3 regions of the Xanthobacter sp. SG618 genome follow, and region 3 is predicted to be linked to each of the others. Evidence: predicted binding sites of a transcription regulator. Region 3 holds the regulator's gene; each other region holds the start of a gene.
What was found. Region 3 encodes LexA, which represses DNA repair genes until DNA is damaged. Its sites were predicted from a motif close to TGTTCNNNNTGTGTTCNG; they were not measured.

Region 1 (10,098 bases), on a different contig from region 3:
CCATCGTGCACCTACACTCGACCCACTCGGTGGCGCTCACCATGCTGCCGGAGATCGATCCGCGCGCGGCCTTGCCGCCCATGACGCCCTATTACCTCATGCGTGCCGGGCAGACTGCGCTTCTGCCTTATTATCGGCCGGGCGATCCCGCCGTCGCTGACGCGATCCGGGGCCTTGCCGGCCGCTACACTTCAGTGCTCTTGGCCAATCACGGTCCGGTTGTTGCGGGAGACACGCTGGAGGCTGCTGTCTTCGCCACCGAGGAGCTGGAAGAGACGGCGAAGCTCTATTTGCTGCTGCGCGGCCTCAACCCGCGGTACTTGTCGCCGGCGCAGGTGGACGATCTAGTGAAGACCTTCGGCCTCACCCTTCCGGCGCCGGATGCCCATCATGACCACGACGACGCGCACGGCGGTCATGCCCACCCGGGTGAGGACTGACCGGCCCGGAACGAAAAACGGCGCCCCAGGGACCGGAGCGCCGTTTGAGGGGATGAACCTGTTGCGTCAGTAGACGCCGGCGCTGCGAGCCGGGGCCGAGGACGCGGCCGGTTTTGGCGCGGCGGCGACCGGCTTGGGCGTGCCGGCCGGCTTGGCTGCATCGGGCTTCGCGCCATTGGGCTTCGGCTTCTTGGTGGCGGCGCCGGGGGCGGCGAGGGCCACCTTCAGCGGCTTGTCCATGGCCACCATCTGCGACAGCGTGGCGAACTTGTAGCCCTTGGCGGCCAGCTCATCGAGGATGCGCGGCATGGCATCCACGGTGGTGGCGTAGATATCGTGGGAGAGCACGATGGCGCCCGGCTTCACCTGCGCCATGATGGCGTCATGGACGGCCTGGCTGTTGCGGTTCTTCCAGTCGTTTGGGTCCACTGACCAGTTGACGATGGTCAGGCCGTATTTGTCCTCGATGTAGCTGCGCAGCGTCGGCTTCATGGAGCCGTAAGGCGGGCGCAGATAGATCGGGCGCTTGCCGGTGACCTGGAAGATGGCTTCGGAGGTGTTGCCCAGCTCCTTGTCCACCGCCGCCTGGCTGATGCGGGTGAGCTGCGGATGGCTCCAGGAATGGCTGCCGATCTCGTGGCCCTCGTCGGCGATCATCTTGAGCACTTCGGGGTGCTTGGCGACCATGTTGCCGAGCACGAAGAAGGTCACCTTGATGTTGCGCTCGCGCAGGATCTGCAGGAGCCGCGGCGTCGTCTCCGGGTTCGGGCCGTCGTCGAAGGTCATGGCGATGTAGGAGCCATCCACGTCGAACGACTTGTAGGTGTAGTTCTTGCGCGGCGTGACCGGCGGCGGGGCGGCAGGCTCCGGCGCGGGGGCCGGCACCGGCTGGGCCGCAGCGGCCGCGCTCTTCTGCGCGGCGGTCGCACCCTTGCCCTGGGCGGCCTGTCCGGAAGCCGGGTTCGCCGGCTGGGAAATGGACTGGGTGGTCGCCGGGCCGTCATCCCTGGCCGACAGAAGCGGGCTGATGGCTATGCCTGCGCCAACGGCGGCGGCGGCCACAAATCCGGTAACGATGAGGAGCGGCTTCACGGCGGCGGTATCCCGGCCTTAGGTTCCATCTGTCTCGAAGCCTCACGTGTTTTTGTGGATAAATCGTGAAGTGCGCGGGGCCCTCGTGCCTTTTTTGCCCGATTTGTCGGGTTTTCACCTGCCCCCTTACGGACTTGGGCTGCTGGATACCTCTGCGGCATCGCGGGCGTGGTGCTCAGTGAAAGTCCCGCGACTTGGGAAGCACCCTTACGTCACGTGGATGCTTGCGCGGATGCTGGGGGTGGGCGAACTCGTCGGCCCGCGCCACCTCCATCCGCGGCTGCCGCACTCTCGAGAGCAAGGCGAGGTCGGCGGTTCGGTCGGTGAGACGCTGGGCCATGAGGTGGACGACCCCCTCCGGGCTCTTCTGGATGCGTCCTTCCACCAGCAGCAGGCGCGCGCCCATCACCTCGCGGCGGAAGCGCTCCAGCGTCCGCTCCCACAGGACGATGTTGGTGATGCCGGTCTCATCCTCGATGGTGATGAAGATGGCCTTGCCGTTGCCCGGCCGCTGGCGCACCAGCACCACGCCGGCATTGCGGACGAAGGCGCCGTCCTTCAGCGCAGACGTCTCGGCGCAGGTGAGGATGCGCTCTTTCCGGAAATGGTCACGCAATTCGCCCATGGGGTGCCCCTTCAGGGAGAGGCGTACCGTCTGGTAGTCCGCGACGATGTGCTCCGAGCGCGCCATGCGCGGCAGCGTCACCTCCTCCTCGACGCCCAGTTCGCGGGCGTCCGCCGCGGCGAACAGGGGCAAAGCGTCGTCATCCGGCAGGCGGCGGGCGTGCCAGAGCGCGGCGCGGCGGTCGAGGCCCATGGAGCGGAAGGCATCGGCATCGGCGAGCAGTTTCACCGCACGGGTGGGCAGGCGCGCGCGGCGGGCGAGGTCCTCGATGCTCGCGAAAGGCCCGGATCGTGCCGCTGCGAGGCGCTCGCCCCATTCGGCGTGGAAGCCATCCACCTGCCGGAAGCCGAGGCGCAGGGCGAGCGCGCCGTCGTCCCGCCGCTCCAGCGTGTTGTCGTGATGGCTGAAATTGACGTCGATCGGGCGCACCTCCACGCCGTGCTCATAAGCATCGCGCACGATCTGCGCCGGAGCGTAGAAGCCCATGGGCTGAGCGTTGAGCAGCGCGCAGGCGAAGGCGGCCGGGTGGCGGCATTTGATGTAGGAGGAGATGTAGACGAGCTTGGCGAAGGAGGCCGCATGGCTTTCGGGAAAGCCGTAGCTGCCGAAGCCCTTGATCTGCTCGAAGCAGCGCGCAGCGAAGTCGCGCGTGTAGCCGCGCGCCACCATGCGCTCCACCATCATGCTCTCGAACTCCTGGATGGTGCCGAGATTGCGGAAGGTAGCCATGGCCCGGCGCAGGCGGTTCGCCTCCTTGTCAGAAAAGCGGGCGGCGACCATGGCGAGCTTCATGGCCTGCTCCTGGAAGAGCGGTACGCCGAGTGTCTTGTCGAGTACGCTGTGCAGTTCGTCCTTGTCGCCGAGATGCGGAGCGGGGGAGGGATAGTCCACCTTCTCCAGCCCGCTGCGCCGGCGCAGGTAGGGATGGACCATATCGCCCTGGATCGGCCCCGGCCGCACGATGGCGACCTGGATGACGAGATCGTAGAATTTTTGCGGCTTGAGGCGTGGCAGCATGTTGATCTGCGCCCGGCTCTCCACCTGGAACACGCCGATGGAATCCCCGCGCGAGAGCATGGCGTAGACGTCCGCCTGCCCGCTGGGCACGTCGGCGAGACCCCAGTCGATGCCCTCGTGGTTGCGCATCAGGTCGAGGGCTTTCCGGATGCAGGTGAGCATGCCGAGCGCCAGCACATCCACCTTCATCAGGCCGAGCACGTCGATGTCGTCCTTGTCCCATTCGATGAAGGTGCGGTCCGCCATGGCGGCGTTGCCGATGGGCACGGTGTCGTCGAGCCGGCCACGGGCCAGCACGAAGCCGCCCACGTGCTGGGAGAGGTGGCGAGGCGCGCCCATCAGTCGGCCGGCCAGCTCCACCGCACGGCGGATGAAGGGGTTTGACGGGTCGAGCCCCGCCTCGCGGATGTGCGCGTCTGAAATATCGCGGCCCCAACTACCCCACTGGGTGGAGGCGAGGCGCGCCGTGACGTCCTCGGTGAGGCCGAGGGCCTTGCCCACGTCGCGAATGGCGCTGCGCGGGCGGTAGTGGATGACGGTGGCGACGATGCCGGCGCGGTGGCGGCCGTATTTGTCGTAGATGTGCTGGATCACCTGCTCGCGCCGCTCGTGCTCGAAATCCACGTCGATGTCGGGGGGCTCGCGCCGTTCCTCGGAGATGAAGCGGGCGAACAGGAGGTTGTTGTCGGCGGGGTCCACGGCGGTGATGCCGAGCACGTAGCAAACGGCGGAATTCGCCGCCGAGCCCCGCCCCTGGCAGAGGATGCCCTGGCTCTCGGCGAAGCGCACGATGTCGTGGATGGTGAGAAAGTAAGGCGCGTACTCGAGCTTGCGGATGAGGGCCAGTTCGTCTCTCAGCAGCTTTTCCACCTTCTCCGGCACCCCTTCGGGATAGCGCACGGCGGCACAGCGCCAGGTCAGTTCCTCAAGCCACGCCTGCGGCGTCCAGCCGGGGGGCACCGGCTCCTCGGGATAGTCGTATTTCAGCTCCTTCAAGGTGAAGTCGATGCGGGCGAGAAGCGCCGCGCTCTCAGCCACCGCCTCGGGGGCGTCCCGGAACAGGCGCGTCATCTCGGCGGCAGGCTTGAGGTGGCGCTCGGCATTCGCCAGGAGCCGCCGCCCGGCTTCGGCGATGGTGGTGCCCTCGCGCACGCAGGTGAGGATGTCCTGCAGGTCGCGCTCCTTGGGCGTTGCGTAGAGCACCTCGTTCACCGCCAGCAGCGGCACGCCGGCGGTGCGGGCGATGGCTTTGAGCGCGGCGAGACGGCGGCGGTCGGCGCCGGAGAATGGCATGTCGACGCCCAGCCACACTGCCCCGGCGGCCGCCTCGTCAAGGCGGGAGAGGAGGGGCGGAAGATCGCTTCCGTCTTCGCCCGGCATCACGATGAGCATCAGATCGCGGACATCGGCGAGGAGGTCGGCGAGGGAAAGATGGCAATCGCCCTTCTTCGCCCGGCGGTTGCCGGTGGTCAGCAGGCGGCAGAGCCGGCCCCAGCCCTCCCGCGTCGAGGGATAGGCGATGATGTCCGCCGTGCCGTCGCAGAAGACGAGCCGCGCGCCTGTCACCAACCGGAAGGCGCGGGCGCGGGCGGCGACGGCGCGCTTGGCGTCCGCCTCGGGATCGTCGGCTTCCAGATCCTCGTCGAGGGCGCGCAGATCCTCCAGCGCGCTATAGGCCCGCACCACGCCGGCCACCGTATTGCGGTCGGCAATGCCGAGCCCGTCGAGGCCGAGGCCGACGGCGGTGCGCACCAGATGGGCCGGCGCGCTGGCCCCCCGCAGGAAGGAGAAATGCGAGGCCGCCGCCAGTTCCGCATAGACGGGCGCGCTCACGGGAACAGCCCGTGGAGGAACCATTGCGGCGCCGACGTCTCCCGCCCGTAGGTGCCTTCGCGATAGAGCCAGAAGCGCCGGCCCTGCGTGTCCTCCACGCGGAAATAGTCGCGCGTCAGGCCCGGCCGGTTGCCATCGAGGGCAGTCCACCATTCCGGGGCGATGCGCTCCGGCCCCTCGGCTCGCGCCACCTCGTGCAGCACGCGCCGCCAGCGGAAGCGCAAAGGCGGGCCGTCCGGCACCTGGGCCAGCGTCTCCACCGGCTCGGGCACGGGAAACAGGGCCGGCGGGCGGGCGAGGGGGGCGTCCGCAGCCGTCGGCTCGGCCCAATCGTGTGCCAGCGCCTCCCGGCTGCGCCACGCCTTCTGCGCGGGCACCCGCACGGCGGCCTGCTCGGGAATATGGCTGTTCTGCGCGGCAAGGCAGGTGACGCGGCGCGGCCCCAGCCGGGCGGAGAGGGTGTCCACCAACTGGTCGAGCCCCGCGCCGGCCGGCTCGGCACCGAAGCCGGACTGGGTGGCGGCCAGCGGTTCGGCCGCAGTGACGGACAGGCGGATCACATCATAGCCGAAGCCGGGGTCCAGCGGATCGGCCAGCGCCGCCAGCCGTTCGCGGAACAGGCCGGCGAGGCGTGCCCCGTCGCGCAGGGGCGCCGCCGTGCCCGCCGCCACACGTCGCACGGCGCCATCGCTGCGGAAGAAGGCGGCCTCGAAGCGCCGTCCGCCCTCGCCATGCCGTTCCAGCACGCCGGCGAGGTCGCGGGCGAGGTCGGCGAGCACGGCGCGGGCGGTCGCCTCGTCGCCCATGGGCTCGGCGAAGCGCCGCTCCGCCACATAGACGGGCAGGGGATTGAGCGGGGAAATGGGCGGCGAGGCGGCGCCGCACAGCTCGTCCAGCCGCTCCACCAAGGCACTGCCGAAGCGGGCGGCAAGCGCCGCGCGGGGCTTGCCGGCGATGTCGCCGATGCGCACAAGCCCGAGATAGGTGAGGCTCCGCCCCGCCTCCGCATCGAGGCCGAGGGCGTCCACCGGCAAGGGCGCGACGGCTTCCCGCTCGCCTCCCGCCGTCACCACCTGTCCCGGCCGCCAGCGGGCGAGGGCGAGAGCGGCCCGCGCAGTCCCGGCCACCGCGCCACAGGCGGCAAGCCCGGTGGCGGCGAGCCGTTCCGTCATGGCAGACAGTAGGGCCGCCTCGCCGCCGAACAGATGGGCGCAGCCGGTGATGTCGAGGACGATGCCGTCCGGCCCGGACACGGCGACGAAGGGCGTCCAGCGCTCGCACCACGAGGCGATGGCGGCGAGCAGTGCCGCATCCGCCGCCGCATCCGCCTCCACTGCCTCGGTCTGCGGCACGCGCGCCTGCGCATCTGCGAGCGTGAGGCCGGGATGAAGGCCGAGGCGGGCGGCGGCCGCGTCCACCGCGGCGAGGCGGCGGGCATTGGCTTTCACCTCCACCGTGACCAGCGGCGGATCAGCCGGTGCGGCGCCAGCCGGAAACGACATGCGACGCCCCCGCCGGCTGCGGTGCAGCCGGTCGGTCGGCAGGCGCGGCAGGTAGAGCGCGGCGAGGCGCCGGGGTGAAGCGTCGGGCATGGGCATTCCATTCCACGGTGAAGCGGCCGGTGGGTCCGAGGCGGTTGCGCTCGATTTCCAGCGCGAAGGCGGGCAGGCCGAGGCAGAAGGCCGGCACATCCCCCGCCACGCGAGAGGGGGCCGCAGCAACCCGCCAGCGGGTAGCGGCGGCGGAAGGGCCAGGGTCCGCCCCCGGCCGCAGCAGGAGGGACGGCACGCCGGAACGCTCGCTGCGCAAGGCGAGCCGGCGGGTGGCGGTGAGATCGATGAGGCGCGGGGATCCCCAGGGCTCGGCCACCACCAGCCCGAGGGCGCCATGGCCAAGGGCTTCCTCTGCGGCGCCCAGCGTGTCGGCGGCGTCTGCGGCGGCCACCAGGATCAGGCGGGAGGGATCGAGCCCGAAGGCGGCGCAGCCGGGGCCGTAGATATCGCCCCCCTCCAGCGCTGCCATGTCCTGCCGCACCCACAGCACCGGCTTGCGGGTGCCGGCCGCGAGCGCGAGGGCGAAACCGAGCACGGCAGCGGCATTGCCCTTCTCGGCCGGGAAGGCCTCGTGCAGCGCATCGCGGGCCAGCCCGCCCCCCAGCACCTCGTCCAGGCCCCCCCCAAGCGACAGGCGCGGCCGGGCGGGACCATCCGGGAGGCCGGACAGCCGTTCCATCTCGACGATGCGGCGGCGAAGAGCCGCCAGATCCTCGCGCTGGGCCTGCTGCGGGTGGGGAAAGGAGGTCATGGATGGGCGCCAAATGTTCCTATTTTGTTCTATTTTAAAAAGGACTCCAGCAGGGCTGAATGTCAACCGTACGGAGGTCCGGCAGCAGGGCCTGCGGGGGCTGGAGCGGACCCGGCGCAGGCGGGTGCAGTGGTGCGGGCTTGTCCCCATGATTCACAGATAAGGTATCATGAAACCGTTGTGGTGAGGTGCAAACCTCCCCTTAACGCCCCCCGCCCTAGTGTCCTCGAAACGGCGCCGGTGCTGCGGATTTCGGATTCCCATGTCTTCCTTCAACCGTCCTCCGAGACCTTTTGCGTATCCTTCCTACGCTCCGGACGACTCGTTCGATCCACCTCCCGCCGATTCTGGCGCAGAGCGCGGCCTGCCCTCGTTCTACGAGCGGATTCCGGAATACGATCCGGCCATCCACGACGGCGCCTTCGAGGCTGTCGAAACCAATAGTTGGATCGACCTGGAGCTGGTCCCGAGCTGGCTGCGGCCGTTCACCCTCGACGCCAACACCCGCTTCACCCGCACCCCGGACCATCTGCTGCGCCCCCGCGAGCCGGGCGCGCCCCCGCTGCCGAGCATGCCGCCCGTCCTGCCGCAGGTGCCCACCCCGGTCACGACCCAGGGGTCGAGCCGCGGCTGGCACTTCCTGTTCGAGCCGGCGGACGATGCGGTCCAGCCGGCAGCGCAGCCCGTCGCCAAGCATGCGGATATCCCCGAGGAGACCGGCTTCGCCGCGCCCGCCGCCGCGCCGGAAGAGGTGACGGCGGCCCCCGTCGTCCTGCCTCCCGTCGAGGAGGAAAACGTCGCTGCGGCCTGTGAGCCCTCCGCTTCCGAGGTCGCGCTTGCGGAGGCTGCTCCGGGCGAGGAGATTCTGACGGAAGCGGCCGCGCCTGCGCTCCTTGAGGCTGACATTGCGCCGCAGGCTGTGGCTGAGGCAGCTTCGGAGGTCGATACGGCCGATATCCCGGATCACCTGTGGAGCCTGCTGCGCCTCGTCGTCCTAGGCCGCGCCGCCACCCCGCCCGCTCCGGCCGGGGAGCAGGACCTTGATCCTGCGCCCGCAGAGACGGGCAATGCGGAAGACGACCTGGTGGAGAGCGAGGACCCGGCGTTCGAGGCGTTGTCCGACGCCGAGGAGACTGCCGACTTCGACGAAGACGAAGTTTCCGAGGAGGACGCCTCCGAAGACGACGAACTCGAGGACGAAGACTCCGAGGACGATGAGGTCGCCGAACTGGAAGGCGACACGGACGACGCCGAGGAGGAGGGCGAAGAGATCGACCTTTCCGAGGACGACGACGAACTGGACGAGGACGACGGGGCACTCTCCTCCGAGCTGGAGGACGATGAACTCGAAGACGACGAAGTCGAAGACGATGCCTTCGAGGACTCGGACCTTACGGAAGAGGAAGACGGGGAACTCGACGAGGAAGAGCCGGAAGGCGCCGCCGCGCTTGAAGACAAGGATCAGGGCGAGGCCGAAGCCGAGGAGGAATCCCTCCCCCTAGCGGCCGCGCCGAGCCTGTCGGGCGAAGTGTTTGCGTCCTGGAGGCCCTACCAGCAGAGCATCAGCGCCCAGTTCTTCGGCGCCCTGCATTCGGCTGCTACGTCCGCTCCCGCGGTCTCGGCAGCAGTGCCTGCAACGTCGGATGCCGTCGTCCCCGTTCCGGTGCAGGCCGTTGCTACCCTCCCGCCCGAGCCTGCTCCTGCAGCGGCGGAGGCCGCGGAAGGCCCCTATTTCCTTCCCCCCCTCGACCTGCTGCGCGAGCCGCCGGTGGTGGAGCCGGACTATGAGTTGTCCGAGGAATTCCTCGACCAGTCCTCCACCATGCTGCAGCAGGTGCTGCGCGATTTCGGCGTGCGGGGCGAGGTGATCGACGCCAATCCCGGCCCGGTCGTCACCCTCTACGAATTCGAGCCGGCACCGGGGGTAAAGTCCTCCCGCGTCATCGGCCTGTCGCCGGATATCGCCCGTTCCATGAGCGCGGTGTCGGCCCGCGTGGCGGTGGTCGAGGGGCGCAACGTCATCGGCATCGAGCTGCCCAACCGGCGGCGCGAGACCGTGTGGCTGCGGGAGCTTCTGGCTAGCCACGAATTCGCCGATACCCACCCCAAGCTCGGCCTGTGCCTGGGCAAGACCATCGGCGGCGTTCCGGTGATCGCCGACCTCGCGCGGATGCCGCACCTGCTGGTCGCCGGCACCACCGGCTCGGGCAAGTCGGTGGCCATCAACACCATGATCCTGAGCCTGCTCTACCGGCACACGCCGGAAGCCTGCCGGCTCATCATGATCGACCCGAAGATGCTGGAGCTCTCGGTCTACGAGGGCATCCCGCATTTGCTCACCCCCGTCGTCACCGATCCGAAGAAGGCGATCATCGCGTTGAAATGGGCGGTGAAGGAGATGGAGGAGCGCTATCGCAAGATGAGCCGCCTCGCCGTGCGGAACATCGACGGCTACAACGCCCGCGTCCGCGAAGCCGCGGCGAAGGGCGAGATCATCACCCGCAACGTGCAGGTAGGGTTCGATCGCGAGACCGGGGAGGCCCTGTTCGAGGAACAGGAGATGGACCTGACCGCGCTGCCCTACATCGTCGTCATCGTCGACGAGATGGCGGACCTGATGATGGTGGCAGGCAAGGAGATCGAGGGCGCCATCCAGCGCCTCGCGCAGATGGCCCGGGCCGCTGGCATCCATCTGGTGATGGCGACGCAGCGCCCCTCCGTGGATGTCATCACAGGCACCATCAAGGCCAATTTCCCCACCCGCATTTCCTTCCAGGTGACCAGCAA
Region 2 (10,098 bases), 160 kb from region 3:
CGCCTCGCCGCCCGAGAGCGTTGTCGCCTGCTGGCCGACCTTGACGTAATCGAGGCCGACGCGGTGCAGCGTCTCCAGCTTCTCGCGCACCGAGGGCACGGCCTTGAAGAATTGCGCGCCCTCTTCCACCGTCATGTCCAGCACGTCGGCGATGGACTTGTTCTTGAAGGTGACTTCCAGCGTCTCGCGATTGTAGCGCTTGCCCTTGCAGACGTCGCAGGTGACGTACACGTCCGGCAGGAAGTGCATCTCGATCTTGATGACGCCGTCGCCCTGGCAGGCCTCGCAGCGCCCGCCCTTCACGTTGAAGGAGAAGCGCCCGGCGCCGTAGCCCCGCGCCTTGGCCTCTGGCAGGCCGGCGAACCATTCGCGGATGGGCGTGAAGGCGCCGGTATAAGTTGCCGGATTGGACCGCGGCGTGCGGCCGATGGGCGACTGGTCGATGTCGATCACCTTGTCGAGGTGCTCCAGCCCCTCGAGCTTATCGAACGGGGCAGGGGCCTCGGAGGCGCCGTTGAGCCGGCGGGCCACCGCCTTGTAGAGCGTGTCGATCAGCAGGGTGGATTTGCCGCCGCCTGACACGCCGGTAATGCAGGTGAACAGGCCGAGCGGGATTTCCGCCGTCACGTTCTTCAGGTTGTTGCCGCGCGCGCCCGAGAGCTTGAGCATGCGCTTGGGGTTCGGCTTGCGCCGCGCCGGCACGCCGACGCTCAATTCGCCGGTGAGATAACGGCCGGTGAGGGAGGCCGGATTGGCGAGGATTTCCGCCGGCGTGCCCTGCGCCACGATCTCCCCGCCGTGAATGCCCGCGCCCGGGCCCACGTCCACCACATGGTCGGCGGCGAGGATGGCGTCCTCGTCGTGCTCCACCACGATCACTGTGTTGCCGAGGTCGCGCAGGTGCTTCAGCGTGCCGAGCAGCCGCTCGTTGTCGCGCTGGTGTAGGCCGATGGAGGGCTCGTCCAGCACGTAGAGCACGCCGGTGAGACCGGAGCCGATCTGCGATGCCAAGCGGATGCGCTGGCTCTCGCCGCCCGAGAGCGTGCCCGAGGAGCGGGCCAGCGTGAGGTACTCCAGCCCCACGTCCAGCAGGAAGCGCAGCCGCTCGCGGATCTCCTTCAGGATGCGCCCGGCGATCTCGTTCTGCTTGTCGGTGAGCTGGGCCGGCAGGTTCTCGAACCATCCGGCCGCAGCGCGCACCGACAGTTCGCCGATCTCGCCAATGTGCCGCCCGGCGATCTTCACCGCCAGCGCCTCCGGCTTCAGCCGGTAGCCGTTGCAGACCTTGCAGGGGACGGTGGAGAAGTATTTGGAAATCTCCTCCCGCGCCCAGTCGCTGTCGGTCTCCTTCCAGCGCCGATCGAGGTTGCGCACCACACCCTCGAAGGTCTTCGAGGTCTCGTAGGCACGCATGCCGTCGTCATAGTGGAAGGTGATCTTCTCGCTGCCCGAGCCGAAGAGCAGCACCTCGCGCGCCTGCTCCGGCAGATCGGCGAAGGGCACGTTCAGCTTGAAGTGGTAGTGCTTGGCCAGCGCATCCAGCGTCTGCCCGTAATATGGCGAGGTGGACTTGGCCCAGGGTGCGATGGCGCCCTGCTTCAGCGAGCGCGCCTTGTCCGGCACCACGAGGTCCGGGTCGATGGTCTGCTCCACGCCGAGGCCGTCGCAGGCCGGGCAGGCGCCGAAGGGATTGTTGAAGGAGAACAGCCGCGGCTCGATCTCCGGAATGGTGAAGCCGGAGACGGGGCAGGCGAACTTCTCCGAGAAGATGATGCGGCGGGGCGCGCCGGCCTCATCCTTCTCGTCGGCGAACTCGGCCACTGCGATGCCGTCCGCGAGGCCGAGGGCGGTCTCGAAGCTGTCGGCAAGCCGCTGGGCAAGGTCCGCGCGCACCACGATGCGGTCCACCACCACGTCGATGTCGTGCTTGAACTTCTTGTCGAGGGTCGGCGCTTCGGCGATCTCGTGGAAGGCGCCGTTGACCTTGACCCGCTGGAAGCCCTTCTTCATCCAGTCGGCCAGCTCCTTGCGGTACTCGCCCTTGCGCCCGCGCACCACCGGCGCGAGCAGATAGAGCCGCGTGCCCTCTGGCAAGGCGAGGGTGCGGTCCACCATCTGCGAGACGGTCTGGCTCTCGATGGGCAGGCCCGTGGCCGGGGAATAAGGCACGCCGGTGCGCGCCCACAGAAGGCGCATGTAGTCGTAGATCTCGGTAACGGTGCCGACCGTGGAGCGCGGATTCCTCGAGGTGGTCTTCTGCTCGATGGAGATGGCCGGCGAGAGACCGTCGATCTGGTCCACGTCCGGCTTCTGCATCATCTCCAGGAACTGGCGGGCATAGGCCGAGAGGCTTTCCACATAGCGCCGCTGGCCTTCCGCATAGATGGTGTCGAAGGCGAGCGAGCTTTTGCCCGAGCCCGACAGGCCGGTGAACACCACCAGGCTGTCGCGGGGGATTTCGAGGTCCACGTTCTTGAGATTGTGCTCGCGCGCGCCGCGCACTGAAAGCGTGCGGGCATCGCGGCGGGGCACCTCGCGAACGGGGGCTTCGGCCGGGTTGGAACGCGGGGAGGCTGCGCGATCAGACATGGACATCCGCTGGCGCCTGCGGCGCAAAAAGGGGTCGGGGCCTGAGAAACGATCGTGCCGCCCTTGCAGCGGCGGGCACGCGAGCGGCCGGAAAGCCGCGCAGCGCACCGGGGAACGTGCTCATGAACTCTCGGAAATGTAGTGAACCTTGTGCAATGCGGAAGAGAACATAATCAGAACTCCGGAGGGCGCCACCCAAAAAGAGCCGACGACTCGCATCGGGCGCGCCCGATGCCCTTGCCAGTCTGGGGGAAGTCGGTTAGGAACACAACGTGAACATTGAGATCCTGAGCTGTTACGTGCGGCAGCGCGCGTCGGTTCATCGGTTCATCATGGGGATAAAACCGCGCCGGGGGTCGCATGGCCCGGCGGGGACGGTAGGGTGCGGGATTCGCGGCGCGCCGAGATGGCGGCCTGCGGTAGTGTGGAACACGGCACGAGGGAGAGCGGGATGGCCGGCAGCGTCAACAAGGTGATCCTGGTCGGCAATCTGGGCCGCGACCCGGAGGTCAAGTCGTTCCAGAACGGCGGCCGCGTCTGCAACCTGTCCATCGCCACATCCGAGAACTGGCGGGACAAGGCCTCCGGCGAGCGCCGCGAGCGCACCGAGTGGCACCGCGTGGTGATCTTCAACGAGAACCTGGTGGGCGTTGCCGAGCGCTTCCTGAAGAAGGGCTCCAAGGTCTACATCGAGGGCCAGCTCGAGACCCGCAAGTATGAGAAGGACGGCCGCGAGACCTACACCACCGAGGTGGTGCTGCGTCCCTATCGCGGCGAGCTGACCCTGCTCGACGGTCGCGAGGGTGGCGGCGCTGGCGCCGACGAGTTCGGCGGCGGCTCCGACTTCGGCTCTGCCAGCCCCATGGGCGGCGGAGGCGGCAGCTTCGGCGGCTATAGCGGCGGCGGCGCCTCGGGCGGCGGGCGCCGTCCGGCCCCGGCTGGCGGCGGAATGGGCGGCGGTTCGGGTGGTGGCCGCCCCGCAGCCGATCTCGACGACGAAATCCCGTTCTGAGGCGCGCTTTCGGCTTTGAGGGCGGGGCAAGGCGGGCAGCTTCGGTGCTGACCGCCCCCGTTTTGTGCTGATCGGCTCACAGAAAGTCACCGCCTGCGCCTGACGCAGGCGGGCTTTTGCCATGCCGTCGCAGCCCCCTTTTCGAGCCGCTTCGGACGGCGTTCGCGGGCCCATCTGACGCAAAACGGACAAATTGTCCGGCGACCGGCAAGGTGGTCCGCATAACCCATTGATTTATATGGTATAAATTTACGTCCGCCAGAGGGGTTTTGCTGGCGTCGGAGGGGTGAATCGGCTAGAAGGAAGCACCTCACCAATCCATGCGAGTATTGACTTTTGGCCGATTCCGAAACGCCGAAGACAGGTGGCGAGCCGCCGTCCGACATCCGGCCCGTTTCCATCACGGAGGAGCTGTCCCGCTCCTATCTCGACTATGCCATGAGCGTCATCGTCGCCCGGGCCCTGCCCGACGTGCGCGACGGCCTCAAGCCCGTGCATCGGCGCATCCTGTTCTCCATGCACGAGAACGGGTACGAGTGGAACAAGCAGTACCGCAAGTCGGCCCGCGTGGTCGGCGACGTGATCGGTAAATACCATCCCCACGGTGATCAGTCGGTCTATGACGCGCTGGTGCGCATGGCTCAGACCTTCGCCATGCGGGTGCCGCTGGTGGACGGCCAGGGCAATTTCGGCTCGGTGGACGGTGATGCCCCGGCAGCCATGCGCTACACCGAGGTCCGTCTGGAGAAGGTGACGAACACCCTCCTCGACGACCTGGACAAGGAAACCGTCGACTTTCAGGACAATTACGACAATTCGGAACATGAGCCGACCGTCCTGCCGGCCAAGTTTCCCAACCTGCTCGTCAATGGCGCCGGCGGCATCGCGGTGGGAATGGCCACCAACATCCCGCCGCACAATCTCGGCGAGATCATCGACGTCACCGTCGCGCTGCTGGACGACCCGCTGCTGGAGCCCGAGGCGCTACTCGACCTGCTGCCCGGCCCGGATTTCCCCACCGGCGCGCTGATCCTTGGCCGCACCGGCATCCGCCAGGCCTATCTCACCGGTCGCGGCTCGATCCTGATGCGCGCGAAGGTCGCCATCGAGCATATCCGCAAGGACCGCGAGGCCCTCATCGTCACCGAGATTCCCTATCAGGTGAACAAGGCGACGATGATCGAGAAGATCGCCGAGCTGGTGCGCGACAAGCGGGTGGAGGGTATCTCCGAAATCCGAGACGAGAGCGATCGCGACGGCATGCGCGTGGTCATCGAGATCAAGCGCGACGCCCAAGCCGACGTGGTGCTGAACAACCTCTACCGGCTCACGCTGCTGCAGACGTCCTTCGGCGTGAACATGGTGGCGCTCTCCGGCGGCAAGCCGGGCATCCTTACCCTGCACGACGTGCTGACCGCCTTCATCGCCTTCCGCGAGGAGGTCATCAGCCGGCGCACCAAATTCCTGCTGCGCAAGGCGCGCGACCGCGCCCACGTGTTGGTGGGCCTCGCTATCGCCGTCGCCAATATCGACGAGGTGATCCGCCTCATCCGCACCGCGCCGGACCCGGCGACTGCGCGTGAGTCGCTGATGGGCCGCGACTGGCCGGCCAAGGACATGGCGCCGCTGATCGCCCTCATCGCCGATCCGCGCCACAAGCTGAAGGAAGACGGCACCTATCGCCTCTCCGAGGTGCAGGCCCGCGCCATCCTCGACCTGCGGCTCCAGCGCCTTACTGCCCTCGGCCGCGACGAGATCGCCGAGGAGCTGGACAAGCTCGCCGCCGAGATCGCCGATTATCTCGAAATCCTCGCCAGCCGGCCGCGCATGCGGGCGATCATCCGGGACGAGCTTCTCGCCATCAAGGCGGAGTTCGGCACCCCGCGGCGGACCGAGATCGTCGAAGGCTTCGGTGATCTGGAAGACGAGGATCTCATCCAGCGCGAGGAGATGGTCGTCACCGTCTCCCACGCCGGCTACATCAAGCGCGTGCCGCTCTCCACCTATCGGGCGCAGCGGCGCGGCGGCAAGGGCCGCTCGGCCATGCAGACGCGGGACGAGGATTTCGTCACCCGCCTGTTCGTCGCCTCGACGCACGCGCCGGTATTGTTCTTCTCCTCCAAGGGGCAGGTCTACAAGATGAAGGTGTGGCGCCTGCCGCTGGCGGCGCCCCAGGCCCGTGGCAAGGCCCTCATCAACATCCTGCCGCTGGAGCAGGACGAGCGCATCACCTCCGTGGTACTGCTGCCGGAGGACGAGGGCGAGAACCAGCGCCTGCAGATCATGTTCGCCACCACCGGCGGCACCGTGCGGCGCAATGCGCTCACCGATTTCCAGCAGGTGAACCGCAACGGCAAGATCGCCATGAAGCTCGCCGAAGGCGAGGCCATCGCGGATGTCGGCCTGTGCACGGAGGAGGACGACGTGCTCCTCACCACGGCGGCCGGCGCCTGCATCCGCTTCCCGGTCACCGAGGTGCGCCTGTTCAAGGGCCGCGACAGCGTGGGCGTGCGCGGCATCCGGCTGGAGGAGAGCGACAGCGTCATTTCCATGGCCATCATCCGCCATGTGGATGCCGACGCCGAGCAGCGGCTCGCTTACATCAAGATGCGCCGTGCCCTGCGCGGCGAGGCGGGCGAGAGCGCCGAGGTGGAGCAGGAGGAGGGCGCGAGCGGCTCCGGCCAGCTCAGCCAGGAGCGCTACGCCGAGATGGGCGCGAAGGAGCAGTTCATCCTCACCGTGTCCGAAAACGGCTACGGCAAGCGCACCTCGTCCTACGAATATCGCGTCACCGGCCGCGGCGGTAAGGGCATCGTCGCCATGGCGGTGAACGAGCGCAACGGGCGCCTCGTCGCCTCCTTCCCGGTGGAGGATGCCGACCAGATCATGCTCGTCACCGACGGCGGCCAGCTCATCCGCTGCCCCGTGGATGGCATCCGCATCGTCGGCCGCGCCAGCCAGGGCGTCATCGTGTTCGACACGGCGGAAGGCGAGCGCGTGGTCTCGGTTGAGCACATCAGCGAGGACACCGGTGCCGAGGGTGAGGCGGGCGAAGGCGGCGTGGAAGCTGCCGGAGACGATACGCCGGAGGCCTGATCCGCGAGCGGGGGCCTTCGGCCGGAGGAGCGCAAGTGATGATCTCGGCTGAAAGCCTCGCCTTGTTCGTGCTCGCCTGCATCGCGTTGGGAGCAACGCCGGGGCCGAACGTGGCGCTCATCGTAGGCACCAGCCTCAAGCACGGGCGGCAGGCGGGCATTCTTACCGCCATGGGCGTCAATGTGGGCCTGATTGCCCAATTGGCGCTGGTGGCGGGAGGCCTTGCCTATGTGGTGGAGGCCTTCTCCCGCCACTTCGATCTCGTGCGTTATGCCGGCGCGGCCTACCTCGTGTGGCTCGCCGTGATGCAGTGGCGCAGCGCCGGCAAGGCGGTCGAGGCGCCCGCGCCCTCCGCCCATGCCGCCTTCGGGCGGGGGCTCGCTGTGGCGTTCGCCAATCCGAAGACCCTGCTGTTCCACGCGGCCTTCCTGCCGCAATTCGTCACCAACACCGCCGATCCGGTGCCGCAGATCGCGCTTCTGGCCGCGATCTTCGCGGTCATCGCGCTGGCGGGCGACATGCTGTGGGCGGTGGTGGCGGACAAGGCGCGCGCCGCGCTGAAGGGCCGCTTCACGCTCGTGGCGGACCGCGTCTCCGCCGGCATCCTCGTCGGCGGCGCGGCCCTGCTGCTGGCGGCAGGACGGCGATAGGCCGTCCGCGGCGCCACCCCGCATTGCCCCGCGGGGGGAGGGGGCTATAAGGCCCCATGTCTGCCCTTCTGGATGATTCCGCCCCGCTTGAGGTCCTGCGCCACGTCTTCGGCTACGAGACGTTTCGCGGGCGGCAGCGGGAGATCGTGGAGCATGTGGTCGCCGGGGGCGATGCCCTCGTGCTCATGCCCACCGGCGGGGGAAAATCCCTGTGCTATCAGGTGCCGGCGCTGGTGCGGCCCGGCACGGGCATCGTGGTTTCGCCACTCATCGCGCTGATGCACGATCAGGTGCAGGCGCTGCGGCAGCTCGGCGTGAAGGCGGCGATGCTCAATTCTTCCCTCGCCCCCGGCGAGGGGCGACAGGTGGAGCGGGCGCTCGCCATGGGCGACCTCGATCTCCTTTATGTGGCCCCCGAGCGGCTGCTGACCGACGGCTTCCTGAACCTGCTGGACGGCGCGCGCATCTCGCTGTTCGCCATCGATGAGGCCCATTGCGTTTCCCAGTGGGGGCATGATTTTCGGCCCGAGTATCGCCAGCTCACCATCCTGCACGAGCGCTATCCCGGCGTGCCGCGCATGGCGCTCACCGCCACTGCGGACGGGCCGACGCGCCGGGAGATCGTGGAGCGGCTCAATCTGGAGGAGGGACAGGTGTTCCTGTCCTCCTTCGACCGGCCGAACATCCGCTACCGCATCGCGCCGAAGGCCAATCCGCGCGTGCAGCTGAAGGCCTTCCTCGACGCCCATGATGGCGAGGCGGGCATCATCTATTGCATGAGCCGGGCGAAGGTGGAGGCGACCGCCGAGATGCTCTCCACCGAGGGCCGCACGGCGCTGCCCTATCACGCCGGGCTCGACGCCGACACGCGCGCGCGGCATCAGGACCGCTTCCTGAAGGAGGAGGGCGTGGTGATGGTGGCCACCATCGCCTTCGGCATGGGCATCGACAAGCCGGACGTGCGCTTCGTCGTCCATCTCGATCTACCCAAGAGCATCGAGGCCTATTATCAGGAAACCGGCCGCGCCGGCCGCGACGGCCTGCCCTCCGAGACGCTGCTGCTGTACGGCGTGGAGGATGTGGCCAAGCTCATCCAGTTCGTGGATGGCTCGGATGCGCCCGAGGCGAGGAAGCGCGTGGAGCGCAGCAAGCTCGATGCGCTGCTGGGCCTCGCCGAGACCGCCTCCTGCCGGCGGCAGGTGCTGCTGAAATATTTCGAGGAAGACCTGCCGCAGCCCTGCGGCAATTGCGATACGTGCCTCGATCCGCCGCGCACCTTCGATGGAACCGAGGCGGCGCAGAAGCTGCTCTCCTGCGTCTACCGCACCGGGGAGCGGTTCGGCGCCGGTCATGTCATCGACGTTCTGCGCGGCGACGCCAACGACAAGGTGACCAAGTTCGGCCACGACAAGCTCTCCACCTTCGGCATTGGCGGCAACTTCTCGCGCGATGAATGGCGGGCCGTGGTGCGCCAGCTGGTGGCCATGGGCTATCTGTGGGTGGACGTGGAGGGCCACGGCAGCCTTGGCCTCACCGAAAAATGCCGGCCGGTGCTGCGCGGCGAGGAGCGGGTGGAGCTGAAGGCTGAGGCCCGCCCCCGCGCCGCCCGTGTCACCGGCGGCGGGCGCGGCCCCTCCGCGGCCCTGGCCGATCCGGCCGACGAGGCGCTGTTCCAGAAATTGAAGAAGCTCAGGCTGGAGCTGGCGCGGGCGCAGGGGGTGCCGCCCTACGTCATCTTCCACGACACCACCTTGATGGCCATCGCCGAGCTGAAGCCCACCTCCATGAAGGCGCTGGGCATGATCTCCGGCATCGGCGAGGCCAAGCTGATGCGCTACGGTCAGCAATTCCTGGCGGTGATCGCCGAGGGATGAGGCGATCCGGGGCACGCTCTTGCGCCCCGGACCCAGGGATCGACAGCAAATGCGTCCGGGGTGCGCCCGTCACGCCGCCTTCAGCGCCACCCCCAGCCGGCCGGCGAGATCCTGCACGAACTGGTAGGCGGTGCGGCCCGAGCGGGCGCCGCGGGTGGTGGCCCATTCGAGCGCCTTCGGCCGCCACTCTTCCTCCGTCGCCGGAATGCCGTGGTGGTCCACATAGGCGGCGACCATGGCGAGATATTCGTCCTGGCTGCACTTGTGGAAGCCGAGCCACAGGCCGAAGCGGTCGGAGAGGGAAACCTTCTCCTCCACGGCCTCGCCGGGATTGATGGCGGTTGAGCGCTCATTGTCCATCATGTCGCGCGGCAGCAGGTGGCGACGGTTGGACGTGGCGTAGAAGATCACGTTGTCCGGCCGCCCCTCGATGCCGCCTTCCAGCACCGCCTTCAGCGACTTGTAGGACGTATCGTCGGAATCGAACGAGAGATCGTCGCAGAAGACGATGAAGCGGTGATGGGATCCGCGCGCCAGCCCCATCAGCGCCGGCAGGGTCTCGATGTCCTCGCGGTGAATCTCCACCAGCTTCAGGCGCGCGCCATCTTCGGCCAGAGACCGGTTGATGGCGGCGTGAGAGGCCTTCACCAGCGAGCTTTTCCCCATGCCGCGCGCGCCCCAGAGCAGCGCATTGTTGGCCGGCAGGCCGCGGGCGAAGCGCTCGGTGTTCTCCACGAGCTGGTCGCGCACCCGGTCGATGCCCTGCAGCAGGTCCATCTCCACCCGATTGACCCGCGGCACCGGCTCGAAACGGATCGGGTCCGTGTGCCAGACGAAGGCGTCGGCCGCCTCGAAATCGGGGGTAGGCACTGCGGGC
Region 3 (10,098 bases):
CGCGCGGACATGGACGCGCTGCCCATCCTGGAGAAAACCGGCGCCGCCTATGCCTCGCAGACGCCCGGCACGATGCACGCCTGCGGCCATGACGGGCACACCGCCATGCTGCTCGGCGCCGCGCGCCACCTCGCCGAGACCCGCGCCTTCTCCGGCACCGCCGTGCTCATCTTCCAGCCGGCGGAAGAGGGCGGAGCCGGCGCCAAGGCGATGATCGACGACGGGCTGTTCGCCCGCTTCCCCGTCCGCGAGGTCTACGGCATGCACAATCTGCCGGGGCTGGAGGTGGGGCGCTTCGCCATGCGGCCGGGCGGCATCATGGCCTCGGCCGACCATATCGAGATCGTGGTGGACGGGCGTGGCGCCCATGCCGCGCGGCCGAACCAGGGCGTGGACGTGGTGCTCACCGGCGCCGCCATCGTCATGGCCCTGCAGCAGATCGTCTCGCGCAATGTGGATCCGCTGGAGGCGGCGGTGGTCTCCATCGCCATGTTCCATGCGGGCGAGGCGGACAACGTGCTGCCGCCCTCGGCCACCCTCGTCGGCACCGCCCGCACGCTGGATCAGGGTGTTCGCGCGCAGCTGCGCGAGCGCATCCGGCAGGTGGCGGAAGGAGTCGCCGCGGCCTATGGCGCCACCGCCACGGTGAGCTTCAAGGAAGGCTATCCCGTCACCAGCAACCACGCCGATCAGGTGGCCTTCGCCGCCGAGGTGGCGAGCGAGGTGGCCGGCGCCTCCGAGGTGGACGCCGCCGCGCCGCCCCTCATGGCGGCCGAGGATTTCGCCTACATGCTGGAAGAAAAGCCCGGCGCCTACATCTTCATCGGCAATGGCCCGTCCGCCGGCCTGCACCATCCGCAGTACGATTTTGCCGACGCCGCCATTCCCTATGGCGCGTCCTACTGGGTGCGGCTGGTGGAGCGGGCGCTGCCTCTGACGGCGTGAGGCCAAAAAGCCCGCGCGGCGCTTGAGCGTAGCAAGCTCCCGCGCGGCGCCTGAGCGTTAAGCCATAAGCCCGCGCGGCGTTTGAGCGAAGCAAGCTCCCGCGCGGCGCCTGAGCGTTAAGCCATAAGCCCGCGCGGCGCTTGAGCGAAGCAACGCTACGCCTTTACCAGCACGAAGGTGAGGAGGCCGGCCTCGACCTCCTGCGTCTCCAGCACCGCGCCCGTCTCGTGCGCGAGGTGGGGAATGTCGATCACCGCCATGGGGTCCGTGCAGGTGACGACGAGCCGCGTGCCCGCCGCCGCCTGGGCCAGTGCCTTGCGGGTGCGCAAAGCGGGCAGGGGGCATTTCAGCCCCTTCAGGTCCAGCGCGACGGTGACGGCAGCCGGCTTCAAATCGCCTGATCCCGGAGCCGGCCGAGGCTCTCCTCGCGGCCGAGCACGATCAGCACGTCGAACACCGGCGGGGAGGTGGACTTGCCGGTGAGCGCGGCGCGCAGCGGCTGGGCTACGGCGCCGAGCTTCACGCTTTGCGCCTCGGCATAGCGGCGCACCACCTCCTCGGTGGCGGCGGCGGTCCACTCCACGGCTTCGAGCAGCGGCACGAGGCGGCCGAGATGGGCGCGGCCCTCGGCCGACAGGAGGGTCTTGGCCTTCTCGTCCAGCGGGATGGGCCGCTCAACGAAGATGAACTCGGCATTGTCGAGCAGCTCGACCAGCGTCTTCGCCCGCTCCTTCAGCCCCGGCATGGCGGCGGCGAGCTGGGCACGGCGGGTGTCCGTCATGCGCGGCAGGCGGTGCGCGGCGTCCGGCAGATAGGGCACCAGCGCGTCGATGGCGGCGAGCAGGTCCGCATCGCTGGAGGCGCGCATGTAGTGGCCGTTGAGGCTTTCGAGCTTCGCGAAATCGAAGCGCGCTGCCGACCGGCCCACCTTGTCGAGGTCGAAGAACGCGACCATCTCGTCGGTGGAGAACACCTCCTGGTCGCCATGGCTCCAGCCGAGGCGCACGAGATAGTTGCGCAGCGCCGCCGGCAGATAGCCCATGTCGCGATAGGCGTCGACGCCCAGCGCCCCGTGGCGCTTGGAGAGCTTGGCCCCGTCCGGCCCGTGGATGAGCGGGATGTGCGCCATGCGCGGCACGTCCCAGCCCAGCGCACGGTAGATCTGCGTCTGGCGGGCGGCATTGGTGAGGTGGTCGTCGCCGCGGATGATGTGGGTGACGCCCATGTCGTGGTCGTCCACCACCACGGCCAGCATGTAGGTGGGCGTGCCGTCCGAGCGCAGCAGGACGAGGTCGTCGAGATCCTTGTTGGGGAAGGTCACGGTGCCCTGCACCATGTCGTCGATCACCGTCTCGCCCTCCTGCGGGGCGCGCAGGCGTATGACGGGCGCGCGGTCGGCCGGCGCCTCGGAGGGGTCGCGGTCGCGCCAGCGGCCGTCATAGCGCGGCGGGCGGCCCTCCTTGCGGGCCAGCTCGCGCATCTCGTCCAGCTCCTGGGGCGTGGCGTAGCAGCGATAGGCGTTGCCCTTGGCCAGCATCTCCGCCACCGCGGCCTGATGCCGCTCGGCGCGGGCGAACTGGTAGATGGGATCGCCGTCCCAATCGATGCCCAGCCAGGAGAGGCCTTCGAGGATGGCGTCGATGGCCTCCTTGGTGGAGCGCTGCCGGTCCGTATCCTCGATGCGCAGCAGCATCTTGCCGCCCGTGTGGCGGGCATAGAGCCAGTTGAACAGCGCCGTGCGCGCCCCGCCGATATGCAGGAAGCCGGTGGGCGAAGGGGCGAAGCGGGTGACGATCTGCGACATCGGGCGGGGCTCGGCGGGCTTGGGTCCGCTTGGACGTGAGGACGCGCGCATGCGGAGGCCCTGCGGAACGCAAACCGAACCACATGGCGCGCGGGAGGCGCCCGTGTAGCATAGAGGCGGGGCACAAGGAACACGGGGCGGGCGTGGCCCGGACCGGCCCCTCGGCGGGCGGGGATGGACGAGCGGGCCTCGAGCAGGGCGCGGGCAGGGGGGCGGGGCGCAGCGGTTGCGCTCCCGGTGCTTTCCGCGCGCGGTCTTCAGCGCCTCGCCGACGCGCTGAAGGCCCGCCTCGCCCATGACGTGGCGGCCGAGGCGGCCTCCGGGCGTCTGATCCTGTGGCTGCCGGCCGCCTTCACCGCCGGCATCCTGCTTTATTTCGGCGCCTCCACCGAGCCGTCGCTTGCCGCCAGCCTTGTGCTGGTGGCCGCATTCGCCGCGGCGGCCTTGGGGGCGAGGGCGCGGCCCGTGATGTTCGGCATCGCCGCGGTGCTGCTCGCCACGGCCGCCGGATTCGCGGCGGGCGGGATGCGGACCGAGCTCATCGCCCACGAGATGGTGGTGCCGCCCAAGACCCCGGTGCGCCTCTCCGGCTTCATTGAGCGCGTGGAGCGGCGGACCACCGGCGACCGCATCCTGCTGCGGCTGGATGGCGATGCCGTGCGCGGGCTGGCCAACGCGCCGGCGCTGGTGCGGCTCTCGCTCCGCAAGGGATGGGCGCCGCCGGTCGGCAGCCATGTGACCCAGCTGGCACAATTGCTGCCGCCCTCCGGCCCCGCCATGCCGGGCGCTCATGATTTCGGCCGCGCGCCCTGGTTCCAGGGCATCGGCACCATCGGCTACGGGCTCGGCCGGCCCAAGGCGGCGGCGCCGCGCGACCCGCCTCTATCCGTGCGCCTCGCCATGGCGCTGGACGGGGTGCGCCAGAGCCTCTCCGACCGCATCCGCGCCTCGCTCTCCGGCGTGCCGGCGGAGGTGGCGGTGGCGCTGGTGGCGGGCGACCGCTCGGGCATTCCCCATGCGGTGGAGGAGAGCATGCGCGTCTCCGGCCTCTCGCACATCCTCTCCATCTCCGGCCTGCACATGGCGCTGGTGGCCGGCACCCTGTTCGCGCTGGCGCGCGGGCTGCTGGCACTGGTGCCGGGGCTTGCTTTGTCGTGGCCGATCAAGTCCAGCGCGGCGCTCATCGCTCTCGCCGGCAGCGCCTTCTATCTGGTGCTGTCGGGCAATGACGTGCCCGCCCAGCGCTCCTTCGTGATGACGGGGCTGGTGCTGGCCGGCGTGCTGGTGGGGCGGCCGTCCTTGTCGCTACGGTCGGTGGGCGTGGCGGCCGTGGTGGTGCTGTCGCTGACGCCGGAGGCGGCGCTGGATCCGGGCACGCAGATGTCGTTCGCCGCCACCCTCGCCCTCGTCGCCGCCTATGAGCGGCTCCAACCCCTGCGGGCGATCCCGCGGCCGGATGGAATCGCCGGGGCGGTGGTCTCATGGGTGGCAGTGCTGGTGGCGGGCACGGCGCTCACCTCGCTGGTGGCGGGCCTCGCGACGGCGCCTTACGGCATCTTCCATTTCCAGCGGGTGGCACCCTACGGGCTGCTCGCCAACCTCGCCGCCATGCCGGCGGTCTCCTTCCTGGTGATGCCGGCGGGGCTCGCGGGCGTGCTGCTGATGCCGTTCGGCTGGGATCATCTCGCCTGGCCGGTGATGGGGCGGGGCATCGAGATCATGACGGCGGTGTCCGACTGGGTGGGCACGCTGCCGGGCGCCGACATCCGCGCCGCCTTCATCGGCGCCGGAACGTTGCTGTGGCTCTCCCTCGCGCTACTCGCCCTCTGCCTGCTGCGCGGCGTGCTCACCCTGGTGGCGCTGGTGCCCCTCGGCCTCGCCGCATTGGTGGCCGGAGCGCCGCTGAAACCGGACCTCCTCATCGCACCCGATGCGCAGACTGTGGCGGTGCGCATGCCGGACGGCCGGCTCTCCGTGCTCGGCGCCTCCGGCCAGAAGCTGGTGGTGGAGCAATGGCTGACGCGGGAGGGCGACCGCCGCACGGCCGGGGCGAAGGACCTCGCCGCCGCCTTCACCTGCGACCCGCTCGGCTGCACGGCGCCGCTGCCCGGCGGCGGCACCATCGCCGTGTCCCGGCGCGCGGAGGGATTGGAGGCGGATTGCCTCAACGCCCGCATGGTCGTCACCCGCGATGCCCCGCCCCGTGCCTGCCCCGCCGAGGTGCTGACGCCGGAAAAACTCGCGCGGACGGGGACGCTCGCCTTCACCCTGCGCGATGGAGCCCTCGTGGCCGAGCGAAGCCGCAGCCCCTCGGTCTCCCGGCCATGGATGGCACCGCTGCCGCCGGACCTCGCGCCGGAGCGGGGCGTGGTCGATGCGGGCGACCCGCAGACCGATGCCACGGCCCCGTGACCATCCCAAACCGGCGGCGCCGGCAAACGTCGGGGTGAGGGGCAACGCCTTCAAAAAAGCGCAGGCGCCCGTTGAGCGTGGACCACCGCGCCCCTCACCCCGTTCCGGATCTCCCGCAGGAGAAATCTAAGGATCAGTACCGGCGCATGAGGCCGATGAGGCGGCCCTGGATGCGCACGCGGTCAGGACCGAAAATGCGGGTTTCATAGGCCGGGTTGGCGGCCTCGAGCGCTATGGAGGCGCCCTTCTTGCGCAGGCGCTTGAGGGTCGCTTCCTCGTCATCCACCAGCGCCACGATGATGTCGCCGGTGTCTGCGGAATCGCATTTGCGGATCAGCACCGTATCGCCGTCGAGGATGCCGGCCTCGATCATGCTGTCGCCGCGCACTTCAAGGGCGAAGTGCTCGCCGGAGCCCAGCATCTCGGGCGGGATGTTCAGCGTGTGGCTGCGGCTCTGGATGGCGGAGATGGGCGTGCCGGCGGCGATGCGGCCCATGACCGGCACCGAGACCACCTGGCCCGCCTCGTCGTCCTCCGCCACGGGGCGGACCTTGCCGAGGCTGCCCTCGATGACCGAGGGCGAGAAGCCGCGCCCTGCGGACCGGGCGGAGGCGAGGCCGGGTGCCACGCTGTCGGGCAGGCGAACCACTTCCAGCGCACGGGCGCGATTGGGCAGGCGGCGGATGAAGCCGCGCTCTTCCAGAGCGGTGATGAGACGGTGGATGCCGGACTTGGAGCGCAGGTCCAGCGCCTCTTTCATCTCGTCGAAGGACGGGGGAACGCCGGTTTCCTTGAGCCGCTCATGGATGAAGCGCAGAAGGTCATATTGCTTCCGAGTGAGCATTCCCTGGCCCCGTTCCTTGCACGCACCGCCACGGAACAGGCGCTCTGCCGGTCCCGATTCAAGGCGCATCCAGCCCGGTGCGCCGCGAAACAAATCATGAACAGTCTTTATCTGTTCCTTTTGTGTTCCGCAAGTGGTGAAGGCTCCGTTAAGCGCTCAATCCTCGAAGGGAATAATCTCGCAGGGGTCTCCGACGCGGCCCGCCGGGGCGAAGGGAGGCCGCACCAGCAGGCAATCGGCGGCGGAGAGAATGCTCAGCATGGCGCTGTCCTGCGAGGCGCAGGGGATGGCGTGGATCGAGCCATCCGGCCGGCGTTCGAGTGTGGCGCGCATGAAGTCCCGCCGCACGTCATTGGGCGGCAGATCCGCCGCGAGGCGCGCCGGCACGGGCACGGGGCCGGGGCGGGAATCACCCTGAAGCGCGCGGATCAGGGGGACGAGGTAGATCATCCCGCAGACGTGGGAGGAGACAGGATTGCCCGGCAGCCCCAGCACCCGCACATCGCCGCGATGGCCGAACATCAGCGGCTTGCCGGGCCTGAGCGCGATCTTGTGGACCGAGAGATCGACCCCCTCCGCCTTCAGCGCCGGGGCCATCAGGTCATGATCGCCCACGGAGGCGCCACCGGAGGAGACGACGAGGTCGAACTCGCCGGAGAGCGCCCGCGCCACCACGGCGCGGATGGCGGCGAGGTCGTCCTTGATGAGGCCGAGGTCGGTCACATCGGCACCGGCGCGGCGGGCGAGTTCCGCGAGGCCGAAGGCGTTGGAGACGACGATCTCGCTGTCATTGCCGGTGCCCTGGCCCGGCAGCACCAGCTCGTCGCCGGTCTGCAGCAGGGCGACGCGCGGGCGGCGCGCGACCGGTACCGTCGCATGGTCCATGGCGGCGGCCAGCATGATGTCGCGGCCGGTCAGGCGCCGGCCGGCCAGGAGGCCGGGCGTGCTTTCGGAAAAATCGCAGCCGCGCTTGCGCACGTTGCGGAGCGCGGCGGTCGGGGCCGTGGTGGTGATGGTGTCGCCCTCGCGGGAGACGTTTTCCTGAATCACCACCGTGTCGGCGCCCTCAGGCACAACGGCGCCGGTGAAGATGCGCACGGCCTGCCCGGCGCCCACCGTGCCCGGATAGGGCCGGCCGGCGGCGGATTCGCCGATGACGGCGAGGCGGGCCGGCGTCTCGGCAATGTCGGCGCCGCGCACGGCGTAGCCATCCATGGCCGACATGTCGGCGGGCGGCTGGGTGCGGCGGGCCGCCAGATCGCGCGCCAGCACGCGGCCGGCCGCCGCCTGCACCGGCACCTCCTCCACACCGAGCGCGGTGACGCCGGAGGTGATGAGCGAGGTGGCCTCTTCGACGGTCATGAGCGCCATGGCGCGGCTCCCTCACTCTGCATGATCGCAGGTCTGGTCATGGTGGCGGGCCGGCTCAGGCCGCGCCGGCGTCGGCGCGGAAATGGCCGCTGCGGCCGCCGGATTTCTCCAGGAGCCGGATGCCCTCGATCCGCATGCCGCGGTCCGCGGCCTTGGCCATGTCGTAGATGGTGAGGCAGGCGACGGAGACGGCGGTGAGCGCCTCCATCTCGACGCCGGTCTGGCCCGTCACCTTGGCGCGGGCGGTGACATGAAGGCCGGGCAGAGCGGGGTCTGGGGAAACCTCCACCTCCACCTTGGTCAGCATCAGCGGATGGCAGAGGGGGATCAGCTCATGGGTACGCTTGGCGGCCATGATGCCGGCGATGCGCGCCACCCCCAGCACGTCGCCCTTCTTGGCGTTGCCGGAGAGGATGAGATCCAGCGTCGCCTGCGCCATCGCCACCCGGCCCTCGGCCAGCGCCTCGCGGGTGGTCGCGTCCTTGTCGGATACGTCCACCATGCGGGCGGCGCCCTGTTCGTCGAGATGGGTGAGGCTGGCCATGGCCGTCGCGGTCTTCCCGGAATCGATGTGCGGTCAGGAAGATGGCGTCCGCGGCGGCGCCTGTCCACCGCGGCAGAGACATGGCGTCGGAAAGGCTGTGTTGCCGGCGTCGATGGCGCTCAGCGCAGGCGGGTCCACACCTGCGTCTTGCAGAGCGGAACCACCACGCAGCCGCGCAGCTTCAGCGTGTTGTCACCGTCCATGGTGATGGTGCCGGAATAGGTCTTGCCGTCCTCGGCATTGTAGATGCTGCCGCCGGTCCATTCCTGCGGCCCGCCGGAGAAGCCGGTGAGGATGGTGAGACCCTTCAGCGCCCGGCTACGCAGGCCGGCGTTGGAATTGTTCACGTCCTTCAGCGCCGGATCGGCCTTCAGCCCTTCCGAGGAGACGAGGCGGCCGCACAGGCCATTGCCGCACTTGGAGATTTCCACCTGCCCGCTGCGGGTGGGGGTCAGCCACAGGCCGGTCGGGTCGGCGGCGAAAGCGGGGGTCACCAGGGTCGAGGTGGCAAGAAGGCCGGCGGCGGCAAGCGCAGCGGTGAGCGTGGTTCTCATGAAGCTTTTCCTCCCGTGAGGCACCGGCGATGCAGCAGCCGGTGCTGCGGCCTCTTGTCGGGCCGCCTCACGTATTAAGGCGTAACTTCACGTATACGGCAAGTCTATGTGGCGAGGAGCTGGCACGTGGCGGAAGCGACATCTTCCTGCCGCATCAGGCTCTCGCCCACGAGGATGGTGCCGATGCCCACCTGGGCCAGCCGGGCCACGTCCTGCGGGGTGAAGATGCCGCTCTCGCCGATGACGATGCGGTCCTTCGGCACGCGGGGCGCGAGGCGCTCGGAGGTCTCCAGCGTGGTCTCGAAGGTGCGCAAATTGCGGTTGTTGATGCCAATGAGCCGGCAGGGCAGGGTCAGCGCGCGGTCCAGCTCGGCGTCATCGTGCACTTCCACGATGGCGTCCATGCCGTACGCTGCCGCCGCATCCGCGAGGTCGCGGGCGAGGGCGTCGTCCACCCCGGCCATGATGATGAGGATGCAGTCCGCCCCCCAGGCGCGGGCCTCCGCCACCTGATAGGTGTCGTACATGAAATCCTTGCGCAGCACGGGCAGGCTCACCGCCGTGCGGGCGGCCTTCAGATAATCAGGCGCGCCCTGGAAGGAGGGTGTGTCCGTGAGCACCGAGAGGCAGGTGGCGCCGCCGCGCTGATAGGCGCGGGCGAGCGACGGCGGATCGAAGTCCGCGCGGATCAGGCCCTTGGAGGGGCTCGCCTTCTTGATCTCGGCGATCAGCGCCGTGCGGCCTTCCGAGAGGCTGTGCTCGATGGCCCCGGCGAAGGGGCGCACGCGGGGCGCGCAGCGGGCGGCGGCCTCGATCTCCGCCAGCGGCCGGGCCTTCTTGGCGGCGGCGATTTCCTCGCGCTTGTAGGCCTCGATCTTAGTAAGAATGTCGCTCATTGCGCGGCCTCCGGGGCGAGTGAGGCGGAGAGGGTGACGAGGCGTTCGAGCCGCGCGCGGGCGGAGCCCGTGTCGAGGCTGGTCTGCGCCATGCCGACACCGGCCGAGAGGTCCTTCGCCCGTCCGGCCACCACGAGGGCCGCGGCGGCGTTCAGCACCGCCACGTCGCGATAGGCGCCGGGGGCGCCGTCCAGCACGGCGCGCAGGGCGGCGGCATTGTGGACGGCATCGCCCCCCTTCAGCGCCTCGGCCGGGGCGCGGGCGAGGCCCACATCCTCCGGATTGAGGGTGAAGGTGTGGATGCGGCCGTCATCCAGCACGGCGATGTCGGTGCCGCCGGAGATGGTGATCTCGTCGAGCCCGTCCGAGCCGTGGACCACGAACGCCTTCTCCGAGCCCAGCGCCTTCAGCACCTCGGCCAGCGGCACGATCCAGGATTTCGCGAACACGCCCACCATCTGCCGCTTCACGCCGGCCGGATTGGAGAGCGGGCCGAGCAGGTTGAAGATGGTGCGCGTGCCCATTTCCACCCGCGTCGGGCCCACATGCTTCATGGCCGGGTGGTGGGAGGGGGCGAACATGAAACCGATGCCGGCCTCGCCGATGCAGCGGGAGATGCCGGCCGGATCGAGATCCAGCCGCACGCCCAGCGCGGAGAGCACGTCCGCCGCGCCGGATTTCGAGGAGAGCGCCCGGTTGCCGTGCTTCGCCACCGGCACGCCCGCGCC

Region 1: the regulator LexA is predicted to act here: its motif matches at 7,326-7,343, upstream of FHT36_RS12725 (ImuA family protein).
Region 2: the regulator LexA is predicted to act here: its motif matches at 2,851-2,868, upstream of uvrA (excinuclease ABC subunit UvrA).

The regions. Positions count from the first base shown of each region.
Region 1 covers NZ_JABBHL010000004.1:150,788-160,885, reverse strand. Annotated here, with positions in the region: gene FHT36_RS12745 (aldolase) at 1-440, shown strand, start outside; gene FHT36_RS12740 (polysaccharide deacetylase family protein) at 507-1,532, opposite strand; gene FHT36_RS12735 (error-prone DNA polymerase) at 1,708-5,031, opposite strand; gene FHT36_RS12730 (DNA polymerase Y family protein) at 5,004-6,509, opposite strand; gene FHT36_RS12725 (ImuA family protein) at 6,478-7,311, opposite strand; gene FHT36_RS24495 (DNA translocase FtsK) at 7,574-10,098, shown strand, end outside.
Region 2 covers NZ_JABBHL010000001.1:290,343-300,440, reverse strand. Annotated here, with positions in the region: gene uvrA (excinuclease ABC subunit UvrA) at 1-2,589, opposite strand, end outside; gene ssb (single-stranded DNA-binding protein) at 3,041-3,601, shown strand; gene gyrA (DNA gyrase subunit A) at 3,938-6,697, shown strand; gene FHT36_RS01445 (LysE family translocator) at 6,736-7,347, shown strand; gene recQ (DNA helicase RecQ) at 7,404-9,221, shown strand; gene FHT36_RS01435 (ATP-binding protein) at 9,291-10,098, opposite strand, start outside.
Region 3 covers NZ_JABBHL010000001.1:129,878-139,975, forward strand. Annotated here, with positions in the region: gene FHT36_RS00645 (M20 aminoacylase family protein) at 1-945, shown strand, start outside; gene FHT36_RS00650 (sulfurtransferase TusA family protein) at 1,101-1,337, opposite strand; gene gltX (glutamate--tRNA ligase) at 1,334-2,749, opposite strand; gene FHT36_RS24260 (ComEC/Rec2 family competence protein) at 2,987-5,161, shown strand; gene lexA (transcriptional repressor LexA) at 5,295-6,005, opposite strand; gene glp (gephyrin-like molybdotransferase Glp) at 6,162-7,376, opposite strand; gene moaC (cyclic pyranopterin monophosphate synthase MoaC) at 7,432-7,920, opposite strand; gene FHT36_RS00680 (DUF2147 domain-containing protein) at 8,040-8,474, opposite strand; gene trpC (indole-3-glycerol phosphate synthase TrpC) at 8,579-9,370, opposite strand; gene trpD (anthranilate phosphoribosyltransferase) at 9,367-10,098, opposite strand, start outside.